3 regions of the Rheinheimera mangrovi genome follow, and region 1 is predicted to be linked to each of the others. Evidence: predicted binding sites of a transcription regulator. Region 1 holds the regulator's gene; each other region holds the start of a gene.
What was found. The regulator sigma-54, encoded in region 1, starts transcription at its own class of promoters, with help from an activator protein. The targets are predictions, from matches to a motif close to TGGCANGNTNCNTGCTT.

Region 1 (5,669 bases):
GCTGGGTGCTAACAAAAAGCTAAGACCTGCTTTTGTGACTGTGCCGCTGGATTTAACAGACAACCTTGCTATCACTATCCTTGCCAGTACAGTGTCGTTAACTCCTGGGACTGTCAGCGCTGAAGTGTTACCGTTAAATGTCGGATCCGGTGAGCAACGTTATCTGTTGTTGCATGTGTTGGATTTAGCCGATGAAGCTGAATTAATCCAACAGGTAAAACAACGCTACGAGGCTCCATTAAAGGAGATATTTTGATGCTTGATCTGATCCTGCAATGCTGCTTTGTTGTGGTAGGGTTTGCTTTGCTATTAAATTTATATGCGGCCATTCGTGGACCTTCGGTTGTTGACCGTCTGTTGGCGCTGGATACGATGTATATCAACAGCATAGCGCTGCTGTTGTTGTACGGTATATATTTGGGGACTAGCTTGAATTTCGAAGTCGCTTTATTGATTGCTATGTTGGGTTTTGTCAGTACTGTGGCTGTGTGTAAGTTTTTACTGCGTGGCGACATCATTGAGTAAGCAACTGAATAAAGCGTCGGATGAGGAGTAATCTATGAATTTGCTTGAGGGGTTGGTTGCCTTGTTGGCAGTGGCCGGGTCATTGTTTGTGTTGTTAGGATCTGTCGCTTTAGTGAAATTGCCGGATTTTTATACCCGCCTGCATGGCCCAACCAAGGCGACAACCTTAGGTTTGGGAGCTCTGGTATTAGCCTCTATGCTTTATTTCAACTTTGTGAAAGGTGAGTTAAGTTTACAGCAGTTATTGATCGCTCTGTTTTTATTTATTACAGCACCTATTACAGCTCATATGTTAATCAAAGCTGCGTTGCATTTAAAACTCAAAACATCGACACAAACGTCAGGAAAACAAAACGCAGACCTTTAAACCGCATTGTTGAATTATTAGTTTTCTTCGTCAAACCCGTTTTCAATCAAAGCGACCACAGCGGTCAGTGCTTCTTGTGCCTGAGTGCCTTCAGTACAGACTTCCAGCGTTTTACCTTTGCTGCTTGCCAACATTAAAAGTGCCAAGACACTGCTGGCATCTGCGGTTTGGCCTTCCTGTTGTAATTCAATTTTGGCATCAAACTGACGGCATAACTGTACCAGCTTAGTAGCTGCTCTGGCGTGCAAGCCCAGTTGATTGACGATGGTGACTGTTTGTTGAAGTTTATCGGCCATCGTGATGACGCCTCACTAATACGTGGTGACGGATTTGGATGTTTTTATCTACCATGATGTCTCACTAACTCGCGGTGACGGATTTGCACGTCTTCCCGCTGTAAACGGTAACTTTCAGCCAAGGATTCGGCGATATACACAGAGCGGTGTTGACCGCCGGTACAGCCTATGGCTATGGTCAGGTAACTGCGGTTGTTGCGCTCTAAATGCGGCAACCAGGTGCCGATAAACTGATTAATCTGCCAGATATACTGAGCCACTACGGCTTGGGAAGACAGGTAGTTTTGTACTGGTTGATCTAAGCCTGTCAGTATTTTCAGTTCGGGCTCCCAATGTGGGTTCGGTAAAAAGCGCGCATCAAACACATAATCGGCATCTTTGGGAATACCATATTTAAAACCAAAGGATTCAAACAAGATCACCAGACGACCGGTTTTTTGCCCAAGGATACGTTCTCTAAGCTGTTCTGCCAGCTGATGTACGTTTAGTTCTGTGGTATCCAGGTATAAATCTGCACGGCTGGAGATAGGGTCCAACAGCTGTTGTTCGCGTTGTATGGCTTCATCCAGTGACATGGCCTGATGCGAAAGCGGATGCAAGCGTCGTGTCTCGCTGAAGCGTTTAATCAGGCTGGTGTGGTCGGCGTCTAGGTAAAGAATGGTCAGGTCAACTTTGTGCGGCAGGTAAGACAGGATATCTGTTAATTCATCGGGGTCTTGCGGCAGGTTGCGCACATCAATACTGACAGCGACCCTTTCGTACTGCCCCATCACGGCGTTGGCTAAAGTCGGAAGTAAATTGACGGGGATGTTATCTACACAATAATAACCTAGGTCTTCCATGACGCGCAGGGCAACAGATTTGCCCGAACCCGATCGACCACTGACGACTAATAATTTCATTTTGCCATTGCCTGTTCAGCGCCTGCCATTAGCAACTGGTACAAATCATGGCTATTGGCACTATGACGGATTTTTTTGGTGAAATCTTTTTGACTGAGCATACGGGCTATGCCGGACAAAGTAGATAAATGGGTCTGGCATTGATTTTCCGGGATCAGGATGGCACAAAAAATATCCACAGCCTGGTTATCAATAGCATCAAACTGTATTGGATCTTTACTGACGACAAACACCAGCAAAGGTGTGGTGACATTTTTTAATTTGCCATGCGGAATAGCGATACCACCGCCAATACCTGTGGAACCGAGTTTCTCACGGCTCATCAGGGCTTCGAGTATGTTGTACTCAGGAACTTCCGGTAAATGCTGATGTGCCAGTTCAGCTATGTATTCCAGAATGCGTTTTTTACTATTAAAAAGGACCGCACTCTTGGTGCAGTCCTCCGATAACATTGAGCTCAGGTTCATAGTTTCAGAATCAATGACGAGAAATTTTCTCTTTATGTTTAATAACTTGGCGATCCAGTTTATCGATCAACTGGTCTATCGCAGCGTACATATTTTCGTCTTCCGACACAGCGAATACTTCACCTCCATTGAGGTGCATCTTAGCCTCTGCAATCTGCTTTAATTTTTCCACGTTCAGCACTACATGTACATTGTTAATATGATCAAAATGACGTTCAAGTTTGGAAAATTTGCTATCGACGTACTCTCTCAGTGCTTCAGTGATTTCTACATGACGACCAGTTAAGTTGATTTGCATAGACTCTTCCTTCTTAATAGAGCTGTTAAAGCAAGCTCTTGCGCTGATTAGACGGCGGAATAAACAAGGCTTCACGATACTTGGCAATGGTACGCCGTGCGACATTAATCCCTTGTTCTGACAGTATTTCTGCCATCCTGCTGTCACTTAAAGGTTTGGCAGGATTTTCCGCCGCCACCAATTTTTTTATAAAGGCGCGGATTGCGGTGGATGAACATTCACCGCCACTCTCTGTACTTACATGACTGGAGAAAAAGAACTTAAGTTCAAATATTCCTCTGGGAGTGTGCATATATTTTTGTGTAGTAACACGGGAAATGGTTGACTCATGCATTCCCACCATTTCAGCCACGTCGTTTAATACCATGGGTTTCATGGCTTCTTCACCGTGCTCAAAAAAGGCCTGTTGCTGCTGTACTATGCAGTTGGCAACTTTAAGTAAAGTTTCGTTGCGACTTTCCAGACTTTTTAAAAACCACTTGGCTTCCTGCAGGTGGGAACGAATAAACTGACCATCTGATGCATTACGGGCATTACGTGACATGGCAGCATATTGCTCGTTAATTCTGATCTTTGGCATCGCATCAGGGTTTAACTCGACCATCCAGCGTCCTTTGATTTTTGCAACTGACACATCAGGGATCACATACGACTGTTCTTGTCGAATCACATCTGCCCCAGGTCGAGGGTTCAGGCTGTGAATAAGCCGCATCACTTCTTTTAAGTCGTCTTCTTTGAGTTTAGTCACACGCATCAGAGAACGGAAATCTCTGTTAGCTAAAAAGTCAGTATATTCTTTAATAATATGCTGGGTTTCAGCCAGATAGGGGGTTTTTGGATCAAACTGGCGCAGCTGTACCAATAGACATTCCTGAATAGTGCGGGCGCCAACACCTACAGGATCGAACAACTGGATACGTTTAATGACCGCTTCGACTTCGTCGGCTTCCACTTCCGGCATGCCTAGCGATTCGAGAATATCTTCTGTGTCTATCGTTAATAAACCGTTTTCGTCTATGGCTTCGATAATGATTTCAGCAATAGTGCGGTCTGTATCTGAAAATGGGGTCAGCTGCATTTGCCAACGTAAGTAATCTTGCAGGGTTTCGCTGGTTTCGCCCTGAAATACCGTATCTTCATCGCCATTGAAGTTATTGGCACCAGCAACCGGAGCCGCACTGACTAAATCGTCCCAGTGGTTGTCCAGCGGTAAATCTTCTTTGATATTTTGCTCGGACATCGCTTCGCTGCTGTCCTTTACTTCGGGTTCGTAATGCTCATCATGGCTGTTGTCATAGTCAGGCGAATCAAACTCGGCACCATGATTTAAATCTTTTGATGAAGGTTCCTGAAATACTGCATAGTCATCTTCAGCTTCCAACAATGGATTAGCATCCAGCGCTTCCTGAATTTCCTGTTGCAGTTCAATAGTAGACAATTGCAGCAGTTTAATTGCTTGCTGCAATTGAGGAGTCATTGTGAGCTGCTGACCAAGACGAAGTTGCAGAGACGGTTTCATGTACTTCTTATTTTCTCCAAACAACCCTATTCGGATGTTGTTTTAAACTATAACCTGAATTGCTCACCAAGGTAGACATCACGGACTTGTTGGTTTGCTAAAACCTCAGTCGGGGTACCTGCAGCAATCAGTTCTCCATGACTTACAATATAGGCAATTTCACAGACATCAAGAGTTTCGCGCACATTGTGGTCGGTGATAAGCACCCCTATGCCTCTTTGGCACAGATGCTGAATAATTTTTTTAATATCTAACACTGAAATGGGATCAACACCAGCAAAAGGTTCATCCAACAGGATAAACGCCGGATCTGCGGCCAATGCCCTGGCTATTTCCACTCTGCGTCGTTCGCCACCGGATAAACTCATGCCAAGGCTGTTACGGATATGGCCTATATGGAACTCGTCCAGCAGCGCATCGGCTTTTTCTTCGCGCTGCTCTTCGGTTAGATCTTTGCGATGCTGCAAAATGGCCAGCAGGTTGTCATATACCGTCAGTTTGCGGAATATCGAACTTTCCTGCGGCAGATAACCAATGCCTGCGCGAGCACGGGCATGGATAGGATCAAAGGTGATCTCCTTGTCATCCAGGGTGATTTTGCCTTTATCTGATGGCACTAAACCAACAATCATATAAAAAGTAGTGGTTTTGCCCGCACCGTTAGGACCTAACAAACCAACAATCTGACCGGCTCTCACTTCCAGACTAACGTCTTTGACCACCTGGCGCCCTTTGTAACTTTTAGCCAGATGGGACGCAACTAACTTCATTATTCTTTTCCTTCCTGGCTGAACACTGTGGTGACTCGTTCGGTTTTTTTACCGTCAGACTCCGCTTCCAGCTCTTGTTTTTCCAGGTTGTATTTAATCACTGCGCCTTGCACCATACTGCCGTTTTGGCTGAGTTCTGCGCCGCCCGTCAGGACAAGCGTACCGTTGGCTACGTCATAACGGATCTCGTTCGCGCTGGCTTTAATAGGCTTATCACCGTCCAGCATTTGGGAATATTTTGCGGGTTGGCCTGAAGCGATAAAAACTTCTTTGCCTTTGCCTGCGCTGGCAATGACTTCGAGTTTGTCTGCTTCAATCAATAAGCTGCCTTGTTGCACTTTGACGTTATCAACAAAAGTCATTACTTTATCTTTAATCGAGCCAAACTGGCGGTCAGAACCGACCTGAATTTCTTTTTTAAAGTCATCAGGGCCTGCCAGACAAAAGCCACTGAAAGTGATGAGAACGCTGAGTAAAATAATGTTACTTTTCATTGTAATAAACCGTTTTAGTGTGCTGTTTCAG
Region 2 (5,669 bases), 1.0 Mb from region 1:
GCGGGCTCCAATGTTAAGTTCTCCAAGGTAGATAAATAGGAAACACGCTGGTCCATATCTCGAGGAGCACGAACTTGTACTGAAGAAGAATCTAGGGATTGCGCTGTACCTGGCCCTATAAAGTTATTAATGGTTTCGGCCAGCGTTTTAGCTGTAGTGAAATCAGCCCGGTTTAAATTAAAGGTAATAAAGTCACCATCAGCAAAAGGTGACGGCACTTCACGCTCGACTGTTGCACCATTCGGAATTCGGCCTACTGTTGGCGTGTTCACCAAAATTTTTGAACCATCAGCCCCTTCAGCGCCTAAACCACTGACAATCAGCGAACCTTGCGCCACAGCATAAACATTGCCATCTAAACCTTTCAGAAAGGTTTGCAGCAAAGTACCACCACGCAAGCCTTTTGCACTTCCCATTGAAGATACAGTGATATCAATAGTCTGACCCGGTTTGCTAAATGCTGGTAGTTCAGCATGCACAGCGACAGCTGCTACGTTTTTGATCTGAGATTTCATACCAGCAGGCATATTAATGCCAAAATTTGTCAGCATGGTTCTGAAGCTCTGCTCAGTAAAAGGGCTTTGTTCCCCCGTGCCAGGCAAGCCGACAACCAGACCATAACCCACTAACTGGTTACTACGAACGCCCTGTACGCTGGTTAAATCTTTAATTCGGGCGGCTGAAGCCGGAAAACACAAAGCGGCTGACAGCAAAACTACAAAAAGGCATTGGATAAGTTTCATCATGTCACCTGTGTTAAAACGGCCACAACACACCGTTAAAGAAGCGGGTTAACCAGCCAGGTCCCTGACCACCATGAGTCGCACCTGTGCCACTGTATTCAATACGGGCGTTGGCGATTTTGGTCGACTCGACTGTATTTTTTGAATCAATATCTTCAGCACGGATCACGCCAGTTAAACGAATAAACTCTTTGCCCGTATTCAGTGTCAGCCATTTTTCGCCACGGATCACCAGATTACCATTTGACATCACCCGCAATACGTTCACCGAAATGTCACCCGTTAAACTGTTGCTTTGGTCCGCTTTTGAATCACCTTTAAAGTCTGAGGTTGAGTTGGCACCAAACTGTAGCGTATTGCCAAGCACACTGACGTCACGACCTGCTAAACCCACTATAGGATCAAAACTTGCTTTGCTGTCTTTACCAAACTCAGTTTTAGCTTTTTTGCTGGCTTGCGTATTTTCTCTCAGCACCACAGTAATGATGTCACCTGGACGGCGCGCTTTGTTATCTGAGTACAGCCCATTAGACAACCCTTGCGCAAACAAGGAGCCGTTGTTAGACAGCGGTACTGCTTCAGGCTCAGGAGGTAAAGGCGCAAAGTTCGGGTCATCCGGCATTGGCTCATTAAAGCTGCCTGCACAACCCACACAAAGTTGCACTGTTAAAACGAGCAGAATTAACTTGTTCATCCACTTACTCCTACAGCTGCTGAATAGCGGTACCCAGCATCTGATCAACAGTTGAAATCACTTTGGAATTCATTTCATACACGCGCTGACTTTCAATCAGGCTGACCAGTTCTTCCGTCACATTGACGTTTGACGTTTCCAAAGCGCCCTGCACCAGAATGCCTCGCCCTTCCAGACCAGGAATACCTTGAACCGGATCACCGCTGGCGGCCGTTGCAGTAAATAAGTTTTGACCTACAGGTTCTAAACCTGCCGGATTGACAAAGTTAGTGACTGTTAACTGCCCCACTACCGCCTGATCGACCTGGCCAGGTAAACGCACAGACACTTCGCCATCCTGTGAGATAGTGATGCTTTGGGCATCTTCGGGGATCACTATATTCGGCTGAATTTGATAACCTGCGCCTGAGGTCACCAGATTACCTTCACTGTTCGTAGTAAACTGGCCATTACGACTGTAAGAAGTGGTGCCGTCAGGCATTAGTACTTCGAAAAAGCCGTGTCCCTGGATCATCACATCCAGACTACCTTCTGTGGTGACCATATTGCCTTGGGTAAAGCTTTTTTGAGTCGCGACCACTTTAGTACCTGCGCCTAACATCAAGCCATTCGGCAACTCTGAGTTTTGTGACGAACGACCACCAGGCTGATTAATGTTCTGATACAACAAGTCTTCAAATACAGCGCGGCTTTTCTTAAAGCCAATAGTGCTGGCGTTGGCCAGGTTATTTGAAATCACCGAAATATCACGCTGCTTCGCGTCCAAACCGGTTTTACTGATCCATAGAGCTGGATGCATGCTAACCTCCCAGGCTTAAGCCTTAGACTACTCTCATAATTTGATTGTGTTGCCGATCAATCTCTTCGGCCGTTTTCATCATTTTGACCTGTACTTCAAACTGACGCTGTAAACTGATCATCTGTGTCATTTCGCCAACGGCATTTACGTTACTACCCTCAACTGCTCCGCTCATCACTTTGACCGTTGTATCCAGTTCTGCGACTTCTCCGTCTTTACGCCGAAATAAACCGTCAGCGCCTTTTTCAATATCCTGAAACTCAGGTTTGACTAATTTAAGTCTGGCCACTTCCTGCATTACGTTGGCAGGAGCTCCCTGCGGCCGGATACTGATAGTGCCGTCGTTGCCTATTTCCATTTTGGCTAGTGGCAGAGGCAGCTGAATAGGACCATCTTCACCTATCACGTTCAGGCCGGAAGCGGTTTGCAATTCACCCGTTGGGCTCAGCTGCATATTTCCCGCTCTGGTATAGGCTTCATTGCCATCCGCATCCTGTACTGACAGCCAGCCTTTTCCCTGTACTGCGACGTCTAACTCACGCTCTGTAATAATAAATGAGCCATCGTCAAAATTTTGACCAGGTCGTTCAGTCAGTGAAAACACCCTTGTAGGCAAACCTTCACCAAAAGCCTGCATAGCACGAGCCTGCTCTAAATCTGCTTTAAAGCCAGTTGTGGTGCTGTTTGCAAGGTTGTTCGCTTTGATACTGATGCCATTCATGTTCTCTTTGGCACCGCTCATTGCGATATAAAGTAAATGGTCCATAGTCAGGCCTCCACTTGAGATAAGATAAGTAAAGCAAGACTGATGCCAAGAAAAAGGTGCAGACAGGGGTACACAAAGTAGAAGCCTGCTAAACTATTGTTTTCAAATACATAAGAGAGAAGTAATGAAGAAGGAATTAGGCGTGGTCTTATGTGCTGAAGCTACGCAAACTGGCTTATTCAGAAACTGAGGTAAATTTGAATCTGCTGATCAGAGAAAATGAAGAATTGGCAGAGGTATAGTTTGAATTGGTAACCTCAACTTCGGCACGGACTTTTACAGCAACAAGCATTGGTGTTTTAAAAAAGTAATGTTGGGGCTTGGTACAATTGTACGTTGCAAGCAGCGTGTGAGAGGCGTCAAACAAACGCAAAGTACAATCGACAGATAAAGTGTTCACAGGATTAAATCCGACCATTACTAAACGATCAAGATGAGCAGGCTTATAGATGTCAACGGTCCGGCTTTGAGAAGCACCCGCTTTAAGCACAAAATCAGTGGTCACCAATTGGTCCTGCTCAGCAGCGCTGCTGTAAAATGCCAGCAATAAGCCAATAGCAACAATTTTTTTGAACACCATACAACCCTCCGGAGTAAAAGCGACGGCATGACGCACCAGATACGAGCTACCTATAAAAAAAGCCACCCGGAGGTGGCCTAAGGACATGTTTACACTATCGGATCTGCAGCACTGTATTTTGTAACGTACTGTTAACCTCCAATGCCCTGGAGTTGGCCTGGAAGTTACGTTGCGCTGCGATTAAATCGACCAATTCATTGGTCAGGTTCACATTCGAACTTTCCAGTGCTGATGCGTTAATAGAACCAAAAGTACCAGAGTTAGCTTCACCCGCTAAGGCTTCACCCGAAAGCAAACTCTCGCGCCAGGAGGTGTTACCAGACTGCGTTAAACCTTGAGGGTTAGCAAATTTCACCATAGCAACCTGAGCTAAATAGGTCTGATCGCCATTAGAATAAGATGCCATAACCTTACCTGCCGCATCAATATCTACGCTAGTTAATCGTCCCACTGTGGTGCCATCCTGACCCAAAGTACCCACTTCAAATTTAGAAGCATACTGAGTAGGCAATTTTGTACCACTTTCATCACGGAACTGCACAGTGATGTCATTGCTAAACTGCGCACCATTGGTTAAATAACCGTTCAGAGGGTCGTTTAATCCCGTACCTACGCCAGCCGGCAGAATTATATTCGGTAACGACGCACTCGTAGGTAAAGAAGGAACACCTGTTGCATCAAAGTCCATTGTGATAGGACCAATAGCGGAATTGGGCGTTAACGGACCACCTGAAGGCGAAGCAGGAACAGTATTATTGTCATCCATCACCACATACACTTCCCAATCGTTATCTGTCGTTGGTGCTTCACGACGGAAGTACATGGTCAAGATATGAGGCTCACCCAAACTATCATAAATAGTAGTAGAGGTGGTTCCATTGTAACTTGCCGGATCTACGGGATTAAAAGCGACTGTAGGGGGCGTATTGCGAGAGTCCACATTCATGGTAACAAACACGTTCGAGGTCGCTCTTGGCGCGCCCGCCGTGTTTGGGATCTGTATAGGCTGAGTGGTGCTTAAGCTAACTGATGTGGTGTTGCCATTCGCAGGGTTCACAGGAAATCCCTGTAGAAAGCCACCATTATTGTCAGAGATAAAATTGTTTTTATCCAGCTTAAAGGCACCAGCTCTGGTGTAGGAATAATCACGGTTACCAATCTCAGGCGCGACCGCAAAAAAACCGTCACCGGTAATAGCTAAATCCAGTGAGTTATTGGTAAATTTTAACGAACCCTGAGAAAACTGCTGCGCCACTTTCGACGTCGTAACACCGTCACCTACTTTAGTTTTGTTTGAACTGAATACTGAAGCCGCATATACATCCGCAAATTCAGCCCGTGATTCTTTAAAGCCCGTGGTATTGACGTTGGCGATGTTATTCGCAGTGGTATCAATATCCTTTTGAGCGGCGGCCAGGCCACTTAACGCTATATTAAAACTCATAAATCACCTCAATTCATTGATTAGGTTGCAATTTCTTCAATATCAGATAATTTTTTCTGGCCTTGGCCAAGCACATTTAGGAGTAGACCCTGGGTGGTGCCATTGCCTAATGTAATACTGGTTACAGGAGCATATACAGAGGTCACTATCGCTTCATTTTTACCTGCAATTGTCCCCTCAACTTCAATGGTATAAACACCTTTAGGCGCCAGTTCCATTACTGGTTCGCCTTTTTCATTCACTTTTGGTGTGCCATCTTCATTTAGCGCCTGAGTATCGGTCGCACCGTTCCAAGGGAGTTGTAAACGCCCAGCAACAGCATCTGAGTCAGGAATACTGACCGAACGCACCACCACGCCATCAGCGTTTTTAATCCGCACTTTGACGTTAGTTGCGTTTTCAGGAAAACTAGCACTGGCTACCATGGTGTTTTCGCCGTCAAATTCCATTTTATTCGACTTCACTAACACATACTGCCCCACGAGAGAGGACGCCTGTAACGCCTGACTGGAGTTCATCGTAGTGGCAAAATCTTTAAAGTTGGTATTCAGCGAAGATATGCCGTCAGCCATCGTAAAGTTGGTCATCTGCGCTATCATCTGATCATTTTCAACCGGTTTGGTTGGATCCTGATAAGCCAACT
Region 3 (5,669 bases), 1.7 Mb from region 1:
CTTTTAGTTCTGTGCCATCAGTCAGTACTAAGCCACTGAATTTGTCATCCTGTTGCAGCAGCTTTGCTACTGTGGTGTTGGTGAACAGCTGCAGGCCTCTGAGCTCCAACCGTTGCTGCAATAAAAGCGCTGCTGTTGGGTCGAGCTGGCGATTTAGCAGATAAGAGCTGCGTTGCAACAAAGTGACTTGCATGCCTTGTTTGCGTAAACCTTCAGCCGCCTCCAGACCTAAAAAACCACCGCCCAGCACTATGGCTTTGCCGCCTTTGGCTGCCACTTCACGCAACTGTGCTAAATCCTGCCAGTTTCTGAAGCTGCAAAGCCCGGCCATACCAGTGTGAGCATAAGCCGGTTTGGTTGCTTGCGCGCCCACAGCCATGACCAGTTGCTGATAGTGCACTACTAAGCCACTGCGGCTAATCAGCTGTTTTTTGTCTTTATCCAGATGTACTATGGCGTCATTCAGCACCAGTTCTATGCCGTGCTGCTGATACCAGTCGGCAGAGCACAATTCTGCTGCTTCGTCAGCAAGCTCGCCAGCCAGTAGTGAGGACAGCAAGACTCTGTTGTAGGCTGCTTTGGTTTCAGCACCAAACACCAGAATACGGGCAGGCCGGCCTGGCTGTTGCACCAATTCAGCCAGCAATTTATGACAGGCCATACCGTTACCAATAATGACTAAATCTGCTGCTTTCATTGCTTGCTCCTTGTCGCCTTATACTGAAGCTCAGGCGCTGGCCTGAGTTTTTTGCTGCTGTTTTTCTGCTCTTTTACTACCCAAATCTTCCACTTTGCGCTGCTTTTCATACAAAAAGCTCAGCACCTGATGGCGGTAGTGGTTATAAGTCGGATCATCGGCCAGTTGCAGTCTGTGGCGCGGGCGAGGCAAATCGACTGTTAAAATTTCGCCTATAGTGGCGGCCGGGCCATTGGTCATCATCACAATGCGGTCGGACAACAGCACGGCTTCATCCACGTCGTGGGTGATCATCATCACAGTGGTATTTAGCTGCGCCTGAATATCCATTAACGAATCCTGCAAGTGAGCGCGGGTTAACGCATCCAAAGCGCCAAAGGGTTCATCCATCAACAGAACTTCAGGTTGCATCGCCAAAGCCCGAGCTATGCCGACCCGTTGTTTCATACCGCCTGATATTTCATTAGGCCTTTTATCCAGCGCATGGCTCATATGCACTAAGGCCAGATTGTGTTCCACCCAATCTCGAATTTCTGCTTTGGTTTTTTTGCCCTTGGACTGCTGTTTTACCGCCAGCTCGACGTTTTGATACACAGTCAGCCAAGGTAATAATGAATGGTTTTGAAATACCACAGCCCGCTCAGGACCTGGCTCTGTGACTTCTTTCTGATTTAAAATCACCCCCCCAGCACTTGCCTGATGTAGACCGGCGACAATATTCAGCACTGTGGATTTACCACAGCCGGAGTGACCAATCAGGCTGACAAACTCGCCTTTTTTAATATGTAAATTGACGTTTTGCAGTGCTACAAAAGGGCCTTTTTCGGTCGGGAAACTGATGCCTACCTGAGTCAGTTCTAAATGAGTTTTTTGCATACAAGCTCCTAGCGGCTGACCGCTGTTTTATCCCAGTTCACTTTGCGCTGTAGCATCAGCATCAGCCTGTCCAGCGCAAAACCCAGCAGGCCAATCACCAGCACTGCGACACAAATCCGGCTCAACGAGTCGGACGAACCATTCTGAAATTCATCCCAGACAAATTTGCCAAGCCCGGGGTTTTGCGCCAGCATTTCGGCGGCGATAAGCACCATCCAGGCAATACCCAAAGACAAACGTAAACCGGTAAAAATCATCGGCACAGCAGAGGGAAGCACTATGATGCGCAGGTGCCGCCACCAGCTTAAGCGCAGCACTTTACTGACATTGAGTAAGTCCTGTGGCACCTGGCTGACGCCTACTGCAGTGTTTAATAAAGTGGGCCAGAGCGAACACAGCATCACTGTGCACACCGACACTACAAAAGAGCGACTGCCCCAGGCTGAGCTTAAATCCACCGAGCTGACAATTAAGGTCACCAGCGGTAACCAGGCCAAAGGTGAAATAGGTTTAAACAGCTGAATGAGCGGGTTAAAGACCTGATACAGGTTGCTGCTTAGGCCAATCAAAATGCCGAGCGGTATAGCAATCAAGCTGGCCAGCACAAAGCCGGTTAATACCGTTTGCAGGCTGGTCAGAATTTGTGAAAAAAAGGTCGGTCTGGCGCGGTACGGCAAGCTGGGTAATTCAGCTTGTGGATCGGCAGCCAATAGAGCGGCATTGCGCTCTTGCTGGCGTTGATAAAACGCATCTTCTCTTTGCTGCTCAGCCTGATATTCATCCATCAACTGCGACCACTGGGCCGCTGCCTGGGCTGGCCCCGGAAATTGGCCCAACGAGGTTTGGATTTGGCTGGACGCCAGTTGCCAGCACAAAACAAACACCAGCAGGCCACTCAAGGTCAACAGACTTTGTTTCAGCTGTTTACGCCAGAACAGCAAAGAACTGAACTGGCTTTGCCACTGGTTAAAGCCCGGGTGGTGCAGAATTTTCATCTCAAGCTCCTGTTAGTTTTTGGCTGCGGCCACGTTTGGCGTAGTTGCGCTTTGTTGTCCTATCGCAAACTGCTGCAAATAGGCGTTAGGCTGAGTTGGGTCAAAGTTTTTGCCATCGATAAAGCCGGACGCTTTGCCTGGTCTGGTTAAAGCAGCGGTTTTAAAGTCGATAAAATCAGTCGCTTTTAATTTGCCTTCGGCAATCAATTCAGCAGCAGCCTGTTGATAGGGTTCTGGCTGAAACACCTGCTGAGCTTGTTGCAAATACCAGGCATCGTCCTGAGCATTAGCAATTTGGCCCCAGCGGCGCATTTGCGTCAGGTACCAAATTGCATCGGCATAAAAGGGGTAGGTGGCGTGATAACGGAAAAACACATTAAAATCCTGTTGCTGACTGGCTTTACCTTGTTCAAATTCAAAAGTACCTGTCATGCTGCGGCTTAAAATGCCTACGTCTGCGCCGACATAATGCGGCTGAGCGATCATTTTTGCCGCTGCAGCTCTGTTGGCATTGTTGTTTTGATCCAGCCAGTAACCCGCACGCAATAATGCTTTAATCAGTTTGATATGGGTGTTCGGATTGGCTTTGGCCCACTCTGCTGTCACGCCCAGCACTTTTTCTGCCATAGCGCCGTGCAGTTGCTCATTGGTCACCAGCACCACACCTAAACCTTTTTGCACTGCCTGTTGATTCCAGGGTTCACCTACACAAAAGCCCTGCAAAGTACCAGCTTCCATAGTGGCTGGCATTTGAGGTGGCGGAGTCACTGAAATCAGTAACTGCGCTTGCAACTGGCCTGAGTTATCGCCTTGCTCTGGTGCATAAAAACCAGGGTGAATACCACCAGCGGCCAGCCAGTAGCGCAGTTCATAGTTATGGCTGGAGTAAGGAAATACGGTACCAAACTGCATGGTTTTGCCTTGTTCAGCATAAGCTTTTAAGGTGGTTTGTAGCACTGAAGCCGATTGCGCCTGACCTGCAGCCGATTTTTGCGCTGCAGGTACTTGCTGCCATATAGCTTTAGAGACGGTGCAGGCATTGCCATGTAAATCCAACACCAGGCTGGTTTGTAGTCTGGCCTGACTGCCTAAACCGGCAGAAGCTGCTACCACTTGTCCTGCCAGCATATGAGCTGCATCGAGTTGGCCGTCTGTCACTCTATCCTGTAACACTTTCCAGTTGGCCTGAGCTTCTACACTGACAAACAAGCCTTCATCTTCAAAAAAGCCTTGCTCCAGCGCTACAGCCAAAGGTGCCATGTCGGTCAGTTTGACGAATCCTAAACGCAGGTCAGTTTTTTCTGCAACTGCAGCTTCTGCCTGACTCAGGCAACAGGCGCCGAGCAACAGAGTAAGAGCTATACGTCTCATAGATTTTCCTCAAAAAAAAACGCCATCTGTCTGACCCCGAAAACCGGAGACAAGCAGATGGCGTCTTTGCCAAAAGATGATTATTTAACCGCAGCCAATGCGATAACAAAATAAAGCAGTTCTTATGCCATCTTTTAAATCTTTATATTTTTCATTTGGTTAGTTTTATTTTTGCTGATGCTGTAGCGCTGAAACATCGAAAGCTTGCGCTGTGATTGTGCAAAAACGCACCAAGGCGGAACAGCAAAGGCGGCTATTGCTATTTGCTAACCTAATGCCTATGATTTTTTTGCTTTTAGAATGAAAAACTAATGAAATCAGACTGCTGTTAGGTTTTTTAGCAGCAAATCGGTTAACATAAATCCTATTGTAGTAAGAATTTGTTTTTGGCCTGAATTGCAGGTCGATGTTTAGGGGATCTGCATGGCAAATCAGTTAAAAAGCCGGCCTCAAAGTATTCATGGCTGGGTTGCGGAAGAATTGGGGACCCGTATTGTCAGTGGCATTTATTCACCAGGTGAATATATTCCGAATGAAACCACTATAGGTGAAGAGTTAGGCGTGTCTCGCACTGCGCTGCGTGAAGCTTTTAAAATTCTGACCTCCAAAGGTTTGCTGGAATCGCGGCCTAAATTGGGTACCCGAATTCGGCCGCGTAAACACTGGAATATGTTCGACAGCGAAATTTTAAGCTGGTGTTTTGAATCCAAGCCATCGCCACAGTTCTTTATTTCTCTATTTGAAATTCGCGAAATTTTTGAACCAGCAGCAGCAGAGCTGGCAGCTAGAAACCGCAGTGAAGAACAATCCGCCACTTTAGGCGCAGCCTACGATGCGATGGAAAAAGCTGAAATTGGCACTGATGCAGTGTTCTCCAGCGATTTAGACTTTCACATGGCGGTTTTGGACGCCACCAATAATGAATTTATGATTTCGTTGGGTATGACAATACAAACTGCTCTGATGGGCTTATTCCGTTTAAGCAGTGCTATTGCAGAAGAGTATGTCGATTCATTACCGGGTCACAAAGCTGTGTATCAGGCCATAGCATCAGGCGATGCCGCCAAAGCCAAAATTGAGATGTTCCAGTTACTGGCTAAATCAAAAGAAAATTTAGAGTATGCTTTAAAAAATCTGGCCAAGCAGCCGGATTAAACAACAAGGGGTCAGGTAACAAAGTTCACCGACCCCTTTTCACTGCTACAGCGTTTTTACCTTCACCGGTGTCTTATTGTCGACAGCCAAAGTATTCCGCAGCGGTAAGCCAAAGAGCGGAGCTTCAATTTCAAACAGATCACCAGGCTGAGTTTCTATGCCATCACCAACACTTAAAGTGGCAGTGCCAAAATAATGCAGATGGGCATCACCAGGGCGGCAAAATAAATCGTATTTAAAGTGGTGATGCTCCAGATTACTGATGCTGTGCGACATATTGTCTTCACCGCTGACAAAAGCTTTTTGCCACAGTAATTTACCGTCGCGGTAAATACGTGAGGTGCCTTCAATATGAGCTGGCAACTCACCTAGCAAGAGTTCAGGCCCTACTGCACAAGGCCGCAATTTGGAATGCGCCAGGTATAAATAATTCAGCCGTTCAGTTTTGTGATCGGAAAATTCATTGCCTAAAGCAAAACCAATACGCCAGGGCTGACCTTCAGCATCATTGATATAAACCCCAACAATTTCAGGCTCTTCGCCACCATCTAAAGCAAAAGAAGGAGAGAGCAACT

Region 2: a site for sigma-54 is predicted at 3,034-3,050, ahead of EK374_RS07040 (flagellar basal body rod protein FlgF). Genes of this name have one in related genera too.
Region 3: a site for sigma-54 is predicted at 4,053-4,069, ahead of EK374_RS15915 (CmpA/NrtA family ABC transporter substrate-binding protein). Genes of this name have one in related genera too.

What each region holds. Positions count from the first base shown of each region.
Region 1 is NZ_CP034683.1:537,130-542,798, forward strand. Features, by position in the region: gene EK374_RS02490 (Na+/H+ antiporter subunit E) at 1-256, shown strand, start outside; gene EK374_RS02495 (K+/H+ antiporter subunit F) at 256-525, shown strand; gene EK374_RS02500 (Na+/H+ antiporter subunit G) at 560-892, shown strand; gene EK374_RS02505 (HPr family phosphocarrier protein) at 910-1,188, opposite strand; gene rapZ (RNase adapter RapZ) at 1,233-2,090, opposite strand; gene ptsN (PTS IIA-like nitrogen regulatory protein PtsN) at 2,087-2,557, opposite strand; gene hpf (ribosome hibernation promoting factor) at 2,568-2,855, opposite strand; gene EK374_RS02525 (RNA polymerase factor sigma-54) at 2,881-4,374, opposite strand; gene lptB (LPS export ABC transporter ATP-binding protein) at 4,422-5,144, opposite strand; gene lptA (lipopolysaccharide transport periplasmic protein LptA) at 5,144-5,638, opposite strand; gene lptC (LPS export ABC transporter periplasmic protein LptC) at 5,628-5,669, opposite strand, start outside.
Region 2 is NZ_CP034683.1:1,541,545-1,547,213, reverse strand. Features, by position in the region: gene EK374_RS07055 (flagellar basal body P-ring protein FlgI) at 1-743, opposite strand, end outside; gene flgH (flagellar basal body L-ring protein FlgH) at 757-1,437, opposite strand; gene flgG (flagellar basal-body rod protein FlgG) at 1,448-2,236, opposite strand; gene EK374_RS07040 (flagellar basal body rod protein FlgF) at 2,259-3,002, opposite strand; gene EK374_RS07035 (hypothetical protein) at 3,178-3,582, opposite strand; gene flgE (flagellar hook protein FlgE) at 3,677-5,026, opposite strand; gene EK374_RS07025 (flagellar hook assembly protein FlgD) at 5,047-5,669, opposite strand, start outside.
Region 3 is NZ_CP034683.1:3,507,513-3,513,181, reverse strand. Features, by position in the region: gene EK374_RS15930 (NAD(P)/FAD-dependent oxidoreductase) at 1-697, opposite strand, end outside; gene EK374_RS15925 (ABC transporter ATP-binding protein) at 728-1,573, opposite strand; gene EK374_RS15920 (ABC transporter permease) at 1,582-2,568, opposite strand; gene EK374_RS15915 (CmpA/NrtA family ABC transporter substrate-binding protein) at 2,581-3,939, opposite strand; gene EK374_RS15910 (FadR/GntR family transcriptional regulator) at 4,363-5,094, shown strand; gene araD1 (AraD1 family protein) at 5,140-5,669, opposite strand, start outside.